Regions from separate parts of the Luteipulveratus halotolerans genome, predicted to be linked through region 2. Evidence: riboswitches for the same ligand, from Rfam matches in the RefSeq annotation. Region 2 holds a riboswitch; the other holds the start of a gene.

Region 1 (5,490 bases), 630 kb from region 2:
ACCCCAGCCTGATCCGTCCGCTTCCGCTGGTTGAGCCGGCCCTCCCGCTGGTTGAGCCGGACCGGAGCGCTAGCGGAGGTCCGTGTCGAAACCCGGTGACTCGTCCGCTTGGGTCTCCCTGTGCGGCACCGGGTTTCGACACGGTCTCGCCTAGCGGCTCGACCGGCTCAACCAGCGGTGCGGCTCGCCCGGCTCAACCGGCGGTCGACAGGACCGGCCAGAGCTGGTGGAAGTGGTGGACCGGCCCGGCGCCCTGCCCGATCGAGAGCTCGTCGGCCGCCTGCAGCGCGCCGGTCAGCCAGACCTTCGCGGCGCGTACGGCGGGCAGCCATTCGTCGTACGCAGGCCGAAGCGGTGCGATCGCCGACGAGAGGGTGCAGCCGGTGCCGTGCGTGTTGGCGGTGTCGACGCGCGGCGCGGTCAGCTCGACCGTGGACGACGAATCGGCCCAGACGTCAACGGATTCGGGGCCATTGCCGTGACCGCCCTTGAGGAGCACCCGCTGAGCGCCGACGTCGTCGAGCAACGCCCGCGCCTGAGCACGCATCTCGCCGACCGACGTCGCCACCGGCCCGCCGAGCAGCTCGGCCGCCTCGGGCAGGTTGGGCGTGATCACGGAGGCGAGGGGTACGAGCCGGCGTACGGCGGCCATCGCGTCCTCGTCGAGCAGCCGCGAGCCGCTCGTCGACACCATCACCGGGTCGAGCACGACCGGGCAGCGCAGCGAAGGGATCAGCGCCGACACCGTGTCGGCGACGTCGGCCGCCGCGAGCATCCCGATCTTGACGGCGTCGAGGCGAACGTCAGCCACCAGCGTCTCGACCTGAGAACGCACGAAATCCGCTGGCACGACATGGATCCCGGTCACGCCCTGGGTCGACTGCGCAGTCAGGGCAGTCATCGCCGCACAGCCGTAAGCCCCGAGCGCGCTGAACGTCTTGAGGTCCGCCTGGATGCCGGCGCCGCCCGACGGGTCGCTCCCGGCGATGGAGAGTACGACGGGTGGCCGGGTCATCGCGCGCTCCACGCGTGGCGCAGCGCGGTCGCTGACGCGGCCGGATCGGGCTGGCCGCAGATCGCCGAGATCACAGCCATACCAGCGATACCCGTGCGCGCGACGCGGCTCGCACGCCGCGCGGTGATGCCGCCGATGCCGACGCACGGCCACGGGCTGGCGCTCGCGATGTCGCGCAGCCCGGACAGGCCGATGGGCTCGGCGGCGTCGGGCTTGCTGTGGGTGCGCCAGACCGGACCGACCCCGAGGTAGTCGAGCGCCGACCCGTGACGCAACGCGGCCTCGAGCTGGTCGGGTGTGTGCACGGACAGGCCGAGGTAGGCGTTCGAGCCGAGCAGCGAACGCGCCTCGGCCACGGGCATGTCGTCCTGACCGATGTGCGCCCCGTCGGCGCCGATGTCGTCGACGAGGTGGACGCGGTCGTTGATGATCAGCGGAATCCCGGTGTTCTCCAACGCTTTTCGGACGAGCTTGCCGAGAGCGACCATCTCGTCGTCGGACGCGTCCGGGTCGCGCAGCTGGACGATGGTCGCCCCACCGCGGACGGCCTCGCGCACGGTGCGTACGAGGCCGCGGTCGCCGCACATGTCGGTGTCCGTGACGAGGTAGAGCGTGAGGTCGAGCGGCGTGCGGGTCATGTGAGGGTCACTCGGGCTTCCAGGTCGGAGGGTGTGAGCGCGGCGAGCTCGTCGAGCAGCGAGACGGCGAAAGACCCTGGCCCTGAGGATCTTTCGGCGGCGAGCTCGGCCGCCACGGTGAGGTGTGCGGTGGCTGCGGCAGCGGCCAGGAGGGCGTCGTCCGTCACCGCGGCGTACGCGGCCATGAGAGCGCCGAGCGCACAGCCGACCCCGGTCACCTGCGTCATCCACACGTGCCCGTTGCCGAGGCGTACGACCCGTGAGCCGTCGGTGAGGTGGTCGACCGGCCCGCTCACGGCGACGGCGCCACCCGTCTGCTCCGCGAGCGCACGTGCGGCGGCGAGCGCGTCCTGCGCCGACGCCGTGGAGTCGACGCCCCGCCCGCCCGAGCCGCCGGTGAGCGCGAGCACCTCGGAGGCGTTGCCGCGCACGATCGTGGGGCGCAGGTCCAGCAGCGAGGTCGCGATCGTCGTACGCCACGGGAGGCCGGCCGCGACCGGGTCGAGCACCCAGGGCGTGCCGTGCTCGTGCGCTGCGCCAGCCGCTGCGTCCATCGCAGTCGTCGTGTCGTCGTACGGCGTCCCGAGGTTGACCAGTACGCCGCCCGCGACCTGCGCGAACGCACCCGCCTCGTGCGAGTTGTCGACCATGGCCGGTGCGGCGCCTGCGGCGAGCAGCACGTTGGCGGTCCACGGTGCGACGACGATGTTGGTGAGGCACTGGGTGAGCGGCTGCCGATCACGCAGCGCGGTCATGGCCGCGCCGAGGTCTGCAGGGCGTGGCGTCGTCATCGACGTCCCTCCGCTAGTCCGAGCTAGATCAGGTTCGACGGGTGTCTCTCAGCCGGTCGGACCGGCACCCCGCGTCCCGTCCAACGTAACGCCCGGGCCGTCAGCGGGCCGACCTACCCTGGAACCCGTGACGACTGCTGCGTGGATCGACCTCGACGGACTGGCCAACATGCGTGACGTGGGCGGGCTGCCCACCCAGGACGGCAGGCAGGTCCAGCACGGTCGACTGGTGCGGTCGGACAACCTCCAGGAGCTCACGACGGCCGACGTCCAGGTGCTGCTCGACCACGGCGTCACCGACATCGTCGACCTGCGCAGCCGCGCCGAGCTCGCGATGACCGGCCCGGGGCCGCTGGTGCAGGTCGAGCCGCTGACGCACCATCACCACTCGCTGTTCGCCGATGACCTCGTCGACGTGACGGTCGAGGACGCGCTCGTGCTGCCGTGGCACGACCGGGTCGAGGAGACCCGCGACGACAACCACTGGACCAGCCACTACCTCGGCTACCTCGCCGACCGGCCCGACTCGGTCGCCGCAGCGCTCGACGTGGTGTCGCGCAGCGCCGGCGCGACCGTCGTCCACTGCGCCGCGGGCAAGGACCGCACCGGCACGGTCACCGCGATGGCGCTCTCAGTCGCAGGCGTCAGCGATGACGACATCACCGCCGACTACCTCGCGACCCGCGAGCGCATCGAACGCGTCGTCGACCGCCTCAAGGCGACCCCGGCGTACGCCGACAACCTGCGCGACCGGCCGTTGTCGGACCACGTGCCCGACCCCGAGACGATCCCGCGGCTCCTCGAGGCCGTACGCCGTGCCGCGGGCTCGGTGCCCGACTGGCTGTCCGCGCAGGGCTGGACCGACGACGACCTCACGCGCCTGCGCGACCGCCTCACCCGACCCTGATCGCGCAAGCCGGCGCTGCAGTGGTCCTGCCGGTGGGTCCGGCCGCCGGGGGGGACGGGGAGTGTGCACTGGTTCGCGTGGTGAGCCACGCCCGCTTGCACGGCTCACCTGACGAACCAGTGCACAGCGCTCGCCACCCCTACCCCTGACTGAGCCGGTCCGGGCCCCGGTGATCGAGCGGTGGGCCCCTCCCCTGGTCGAGCAGGCGAGCCCCGAGAGCGAGCCGCTCGGCTCAACCGCTGGGGAGGGGTTCGGCTCTCAGCGCGAGCGGGTCGTCATGAGGACGACGGCGGCCACGGCCGCGGTGGCCGCGCAGATCGCCCACACCGCGTAGTAGCCGCCGAGTGGTGCGTGCTCCGACGGCTCGTCGAGCGAGCCTGTCGACGCCAGTGCGATCGCGAACACCGACGACGCGATCGCGCCGCCCACGGTCTTGGTGGTGTTGGTCATGCCGGTCGCGAACCCGGTGTGCGTCGCGGGAGCGGCAGCTGCAGCGGACGCCGGCAGCGCGGCGACGAGCGCGCCCGACCCGATGCCGACGAGCAGCATGTTGAGCATCAGCGACGCCACGTGCTCGTGCAGCGGCAGGAACAGCAGGTAGCCGAAGGCGACAAGGCCGGCCGCGCCCACGAGCGTCGTACGAGGTCCGATCCGCCCCGCCACCCACGGCAGCAGCCCCGCGCCGGCCGCCATGGCGATGACGTAGCCCGCGACGAGCAGCGACACCGTGCCGGCGGACGCGTCGAGGCCGTAGCCCGTCTCAGTGGGGTCAGCCCGCGCGAACGTCGACAGCGGGATCTGCGCCCCGAGCACCGATGCCCCGAACAGCCCGGCCGTCAGCTGCACCGGCCACTGGGCCGAACCGCCGAGCACGCGAAGATCGACCAGAGGATGGTCGGTCGACAGCTCGTGGCGCGCGAAGGGTAGGAGCGTAGCCAGGCCGAGGACGATCACCAGCCACGGCCACGGACTCGCGACACCTTCGGTGCGCAGTAGGATCAAGCCGCCCATCACGAGCGCGAGTGCCGTTGTGAGCCAAGCGAATCCGAGCCAGTCGACGGTGCCGTCCTGACCCTCGTGGTCACCACGGACGCCGTACCAGATCGCGACGAACGCCAGCGTGACGGCGACTGCAGGCATCGCGAGCACGACAGTCATCGACGGACCGCCGGCGAGTGCACCAGACACGCCCGCGCCGAGGATCACACCCAGCTCAAGCGCGGCGACGAGCACACCGGCACCGAACCTCGTACGCCGCTCGCCGCCGCCGCTGCGCCGGTGGATGATCGCGATCTCGAGCGGCAACCACACGACGTAGAAACCCTGCAGCGCCCACGCGACCAGGAACGTCCCGAACGACGGTGCGAACGCCACCGCCCACGACGCCACCGCGGTCGCGACCGTCGACCACAGCAGCACCGTGCGATGGCCGACGAGGTCACCGAGTCGGGCGAGCAGTGGCACGAGCAGCGCCGACACGACCAGCTGGGCCGCCTCGAACCAGTTGACGTCGGCGTCGTGGATCGACAGATGGCGTGCGATGTCGGTGAAGATCGGCGTGTAGTAGCCCTGCAGCACGCCGCTCGCGAGCTCGACGCAGACGAGGAATCCGACGAGTCGCGCAGCGGGGGAGTCCTTCGTCGGCGTACGCATGGTCCTCCTCGGGCGGGCTGCTCGCCACACGCTAGGGCCGTCGTACGCCGGCCGGTGCGGAATCGATCCGGCCCCGAACCGGCGAAATGGTTGCTGGACCAGTGGGTAGCCGCCATGCTCACGCGCAGGACTAGTCGCAAACGGAGGGACTCAGCATGGAGCTGATCGACAACTACGTGAGGGTGCTCAAGAAGTACGCCGACTTCAACGGCAGGGCGCGACGCCGGGAGTTCTGGCAGTTCTTCCTCGTCAACTTCATCATCGGACTCGTCCTCGTGGCCGTGGACAACGCGCTCGGACTGGCTCCTGACAAGCCTGAGGGCACGACGGGCTTCTATGTATCGGGCGGGCTCCTCAGTGTTCTGTACAGCCTGGCGACGCTGATCCCCAACATCGCGGTGGGCGCGCGGCGCCTGCACGACACCAACCGTTCGGGCTGGTGGCAGCTGATCGCGTTCGTGCCCTGTGTCGGCTTCATCATCCTGA
Region 2 (5,490 bases):
ACATTGCCAGCGACGTCGAGGTGGCCGAACAGCTGGCCGTCCTGGAACATCAGCGCGAACCCACGGCGATGCGTGGGTACGCCGGTGACGTCGCGGCCGTCGTACGACACCGTGCCGCGGTCGGGCCGTTGGAGGCCGGCGACGACCCGCAGCAAGGTCGACTTGCCGCAGCCGGACGGGCCGAGGACGGCGAGCACCTGACCCTGCGGCACCGTGAGGCTCACGTCGTCGACGGCGCTCGTCTCGCCGAACCGCACTGAGACATGGTCGATCTCGAGACCCTCGCCCATCAGAAGCTGCCCCACGAACCCACGCGCAGTCGTTCCACGAGTCCCATGATGACGACCGTGATCACCGCGAGCACCACCGACGCGGCCAGGGCGGTGCCGAAGCTGTCGGCCGTGGGACGCCCGATCAGCTGGTAGATCACCACCGGGAGCGTCGGCCGCTCGGGGCGCGCCAGAAAGCTCGTGGCCCCGAACTCACCCAACGACACCGCCATCGCGAACCCCGTGGCCGCCAGCAGGGGCCGCCACACGACGGGCAGCTCGACGCTGAGCCAGGCTCGCCACGGCGGCGCGCCGAGCGTGGCGGCGGCCTCACGCTGACGCGGGTCGATCGAGCGCAGGACGGGCGTCAGGGTGCGGACGACGAGCGGCAGCGCCACCATCGACTGCGCGATCGGCACCAGGACCGGCGACGAACGCAGGTCGAGCGGAGGCCGGTCGAGGGTGATCAGGAAGCCGAATCCGACTGTCACTGCTGAGATCCCGAGGGGCAGCATGAACACGCCGTCGAGCACGGCCAGGCCGCGACGTCCGCGTCGGGTCGAGGGACGCCTGGACACGATCGTCGCCACGATCACGCCGAGCACCATCGCGAGCAGGGTGGCGTCGACGGCCGTGCGCCACGAGTTGGTGATGGCCTCGGTCACGGGCACCAGCACGGCGTCGCTGTCGGGCGGCGAGGCGAGACGGCGATAGTTGGCCAGACTCCACTCACCGTCGTCCTGCAACGATCGCAGCACCAGCGTGACGATGGGTGCGAGCACGAAGACCACCGCGGCTGCGGTGATCGCGGCGGGGCCGAGGTCGCCACGACCAGGACGCTGCGGTCGGCGTACGCCGGTGCGCGTCACGGCACGGTCGCGCCGGTTGCGGGTCATCTCGGTGATCACCAGCAGGGCGAGGACCGCGACCAGCTGCAGGAGGCTGAGCACAGCCGCCGCCTGGAGGTCGAGGAAGTTGGTCGTCAGCAGGTAGATCTCGGTCTCGACCGTGCTGTAGCGCAGCCCGCCCAGGGTCAGCACGACACCGAAAGCCGTTGAGCAGAAAAGGAACACGACCGTCGCGGCCGAGACGATCGCCGGCGTGAGCGCGGGCAGCGTGACCGTGCGGAACACGGCCGCCGGACTCGCGCCGAGGGCCGCCGCCGACTCCTCGGCGCGGGAGTCGAGGCTCTCCCACATGCCGCCGACCGTGCGCACGACGACGGCGATGTTGAAGAACACCAGGGCCGCGAGGATCGCCTGCCACGAGCCGTCAGAACCCAAGAACCCCAACGGTCCTGACGGCCCGAGCAGCGTGCGGAACGCCACGCCGACCACGACCGTCGGCAGCACGAACGGCATGACGACCAGCGCCCGCACGAGTCGTTGACCGGGGAAGGACAGCCGGTGCAGCACGTACGCCGCGGGCACGCCGACCGCGACGGTGATCGCCGTCGCGACACCCGCCGACCAGAGGGTGAACCACAGCACGCGTCGGATGCGGCCGCGACCGAGCACGTCGAACACATCGGCCAGCGCCCACTGACCCTCGGGATGCAGGCCCCGACCGACCATGCCGGCGACAGGCAGCACGAAGAACACCGCGAGGAACGCGAGCGGCACCAGCGCGAGGCCCGCGAGGACCCAGGCGGTCGGCGTATCTCGGCGTCGTGTCACTTCGAGGTGATGTCCTGCCACTGGGTGAGCCACGTCTGGCGCTTGGCGGCGATGGTGGCCGGGTCGACGGCGAACGGCTTGGTGGGTCGCTGGGCGAACTTCTGCCAGTCAGCCGGGATCGCCGCGTCGGAGGCGACGGGGAAGACGTACATGTTGGGCGGCAGCGCCTCCTGGAACGCCTTGCCCTGCATCCAGTCGACCAGCGCCTTGGCGCCATCGGGGTTCTTGGCGCCCTTGAGCACGCCGGAGTACTCGACCTGGCGGAAGCACGTGTCGAGCAGGGCCTTGGTGGTCGACTTGCCGCCGGCGACGGTGAAGGCGGGCGAGGTGTCGTACGACCAGACGATCGGTCGGCTGCCCTTGCCCTCACCCTGGGTGAAGTCGACGTTGTAGGCGTCCTCCCAGCCGCTGGTGAGCTTGAGGCCGTTGGCGGTGAGCGCCTTCCAGTAGGCCTGCCAGCCGTTCTCGCCCTTGGCCCCGATCGTCGCGAGCAGCATCGCCAGCCCCGGCGAGGAGGTCGGCGCGCCCGGGGCGACCATCAGGTTCTTGTACGCCGGCTTGGTCAGGTCGTCGAACGTCTTCGGCTCGGCGAGGCCCTTCTTGGCGAACCAGGTGGTGTCGACGTTGAAGCAGGTGTGGCCGTAGTCGACCGGCGTCAGCTGACCCTTGCCGTCCTTGAGGGCGTACTGGTCGGAGCCCTTGGCGGGCGCCTTCGGGGTGTAGGTCTGGAGCACGCCCTCGTCGACGACGCGCGAGGCGAACGTGTTGTCGATGCCGAACACCGCGTCACCGACGGGCGACCCCTTGGTCAGCACCAGCTTGTTGGCGACCTGGCCGGCATCGCCGCTCGGGAGCACCTTGACGGTGTAGCCGGTCTCCTTCGTGAACTGCGCGAGCAGCGGCTTGGGCGCTGCGAACGAGTCGTGCGTGATCAGCGTGACGGTCTTGTTCGCCGGCGTCGACGCCGCGCCGGCGCTCGTGGTGCTCGCGCCCGCGCCCGACTCGGCCGCACTCTGGGCCGTGTCGCTCGCCGGGGTCTGGTCGTCACCGTTGCTCAGCGAGCAGCCGGTCATCGTGATGGCGGCCGCGCACACTGCGGCCAGGGTCGTCGTCGTACGACGCATCGGACGTCCTCCTTCAACCTCAAGGAGGGGTCTCGCTGCCCCGGGATGGGGCGAACGAGGGAGTGACTCGACTTCCTCCACCGGTCCTAACCGGATCAGGTTCGAGGGTCTGCGGCGGGGCCGCACTCTCAGCGCACTCGCGCTCCCCTGTCGTCTCGGGTCGACGGTACACGTCGCGACGTGGCAGGCTCGACCCGAGACGAGCGGTGGACGTTCGCACGGCCCAGCCGCGCGACCCCGCGACCGGCGTACGGACGAGGAAGAAGGTGTCGCCCCATGGGCAACGCGTTGTGGAAGGTTGTCGCGATCGGTTCGGGCCTGGTGGCCTCCAGGGTGGCCAAGGCCGCGACGGACGGCACCTGGAAGGCCACGATGGGCGGCCAGCCCCCGCAGAACCCCGCTGACCCCGATGTCCAGTGGAAGGAGGCGGTCACGTTCGCGGTCGTCTCCGGCGCGATCATGGGCCTGGCCAAGATGGCGGCCAACAAGCAGGCCGCGAAGGTCTGGACCAAGACGACCGGTCAGCTCCCGCCGTCCCTGCAGGCGACCAGCAAGGCCTCCTGACCGAGACCGCCCCTTCTCGTCGACGCCACCCGGCCGGCTGACGAGATCCCCGGCATCCGTCGGGGATCTGGTCACCGCGCAGGGTGGCGTCGTCGATGTGCAGGACTTTCGAGTCAGTCCAGTCACACTCTCGGTCAGTCCAGCCACGTCGAACGAGCCTCCTGGCGGAGTCCGGCCGCGGTGAGGACCGTGAGCAGCCGGGCCCGGTCGCGCGCATCGCACCAGACCCATCGAGCGACCCCGCGCACCTGACGACGCAGCCGGTCCTCACGCCTCTTCTCGCGCCACAGCACCTCAGCGGCGGCCTTGCCGTCGAGACCGTCGACGCGGTACTTCACCTTGCCGTCGAACTCCCCGACCAGCCCGTCCCACCCGAAGTCCGTGCGACCGATGAAGCCGTCGGCGTCGGCGTACTCGACCTGCAGGTGTGGACGAGGCAGCCGCAGCAGGAACATCTGCGCGCGGCTCAGGCTCTCGCCGGCTGACTCGCTCAAGGGGTCGGCGAGCGCCACCACCAGCTTGGCGACCCGACGCCCACGCAGCCGCGGCGGCAGTGCGGCCACCTCTGCCTCCAGATCCTGTCGGCTGCACAGCGAGCGCCGAAGGGCGGCGTCCGCGCACACCAGGCCCGCAGCGAGATCGGTCGTACGAGCCACATCGACGACCGTGCGTGCCGCCGGTGTGACCTGCAGCCCGTCTCGTTCGACAGCGCCGAGCCGGGTCGTGTGGTGGCGACGCACACGGGTCGAGCTCTTGCGCCTGCTGCGGGCGGGGACGACCGTGTGCACCTGCTCGGGCCAGGCGTTCAGCAGAGGCAGACCCCAGAGCGCGGCTGCCGACTCGTGCGCGAACACCGGACGCTCGTCCGCGCGGTCGCCGAGTGCGTGCGCGTGGACCAGCGCGCGATGTCGGTCACGGTCGTCCATTCCGTGCCATCGTGTCGCCGGCATGCAGACGCCGTGGCCCACGCTCACGTAGGACGCGGCGCCGGTCGGGTCGAGCGCCCTCGTCGGCTCGATGCCGGTGCGTCGGAGGTCGCCGCAGAGCTGGAGGGTGGTTGCGTCGAAGGTCGCCATGCCCCCGATCGTGCGGCGGTCGAGGGTCGGCTGCCCACTGCCGACCCGAACCCTGTGGACAGGGCGCCTGCTCCGGTCGGGCTGTGGACCTCGTTCCGGCCTCCTGGACATTGCCAGCGCGCCCCTGCCCGCCGACCAGTACCCCACCATCCGTCGGGAGTCTCGTCACCAGACAGGGTGGCGTCGACGCGTCAGCGGGTGGTGAGGTCTCCGCGGCCGAACATCTCGGCGGTCTCCTTGGCCGACGGCGAGCCCGCCTCGACGTCGGCGCCGGCGTCCATCAGCAGGAACACGATGGTGTCCTCGCCCTTGAACACCGCGCCCGCGAGCGGTGACTGGCCGCGGTCGTTGAGCCGGTTGACGTCGGCGCCGCGCTCGAGCAGCACCGTCACCGCGGCGGTCTGGCCGTGATAGGCCGCGAGCATCAGCAGCGTGTTGCCGGCCGCGTCGGTGAGGTCGACGGGCACGCCCTGGTCGACGTAGGCGGCCAGCCGGTCGGCGTCGCCCTGGCGCGCGAAGTCGAAGCACGCATGAGCGATCTCGACCAGGCGCGGGTCGAGAGCGTCCGAAGTCATGTCGGGCATGTTAGGCCCTCCTAACCCGTAGGGCACAAGTCCACGGCGACCACCATTCGCCCTGAACGGTATGGCTCGTCACGCCGTCGCGAACGGTCCTTTGCCGCGAATCTCCTCGAACGCCAACCACGTTCGCGTCGCGATGACACCGGGAATCGCCTGAACCCGTTCGAGCACGAGCGTGCGCAGGGTGGCGTTGTCAGGCG

Evidence for each region. A riboswitch is a leader RNA that binds a small molecule or an ion and turns the genes downstream of it on or off. The one in region 2 is predicted to bind thiamine pyrophosphate.
Region 1: linked by a shared signal. The riboswitch ahead of thiM (hydroxyethylthiazole kinase) and the one ahead of VV01_RS16875 (thiamine ABC transporter substrate-binding protein) in region 2 are both predicted to bind thiamine pyrophosphate.

Annotation. Positions count from the first base shown of each region.
Region 1 covers NZ_LAIR01000002.1:3,971,619-3,977,108, forward strand. Annotated here, with positions in the region: partial or broken gene VV01_RS19950 (cation:dicarboxylate symporter family transporter) at 1-12, shown strand, start outside; gene thiD (bifunctional hydroxymethylpyrimidine kinase/phosphomethylpyrimidine kinase) at 194-1,015, opposite strand; gene thiE (thiamine phosphate synthase) at 1,012-1,653, opposite strand; gene thiM (hydroxyethylthiazole kinase) at 1,650-2,444, opposite strand; TPP riboswitch at 2,433-2,526, opposite strand; gene VV01_RS19970 (tyrosine-protein phosphatase) at 2,572-3,351, shown strand; gene VV01_RS19975 (MFS transporter) at 3,610-5,004, opposite strand; gene VV01_RS23545 (DUF805 domain-containing protein) at 5,160-5,490, shown strand, end outside.
Region 2 covers NZ_LAIR01000002.1:3,344,075-3,349,564, forward strand. Annotated here, with positions in the region: gene VV01_RS16865 (ABC transporter ATP-binding protein) at 1-305, opposite strand, end outside; gene VV01_RS16870 (ABC transporter permease) at 290-1,945, opposite strand; gene VV01_RS16875 (thiamine ABC transporter substrate-binding protein) at 1,942-3,069, opposite strand; TPP riboswitch at 3,125-3,228, opposite strand; gene VV01_RS16880 (DUF4235 domain-containing protein) at 3,346-3,633, shown strand; gene VV01_RS16885 (hypothetical protein) at 3,768-4,709, opposite strand; gene VV01_RS16890 (ankyrin repeat domain-containing protein) at 4,901-5,284, opposite strand; gene VV01_RS16895 (Lrp/AsnC family transcriptional regulator) at 5,363-5,490, opposite strand, start outside.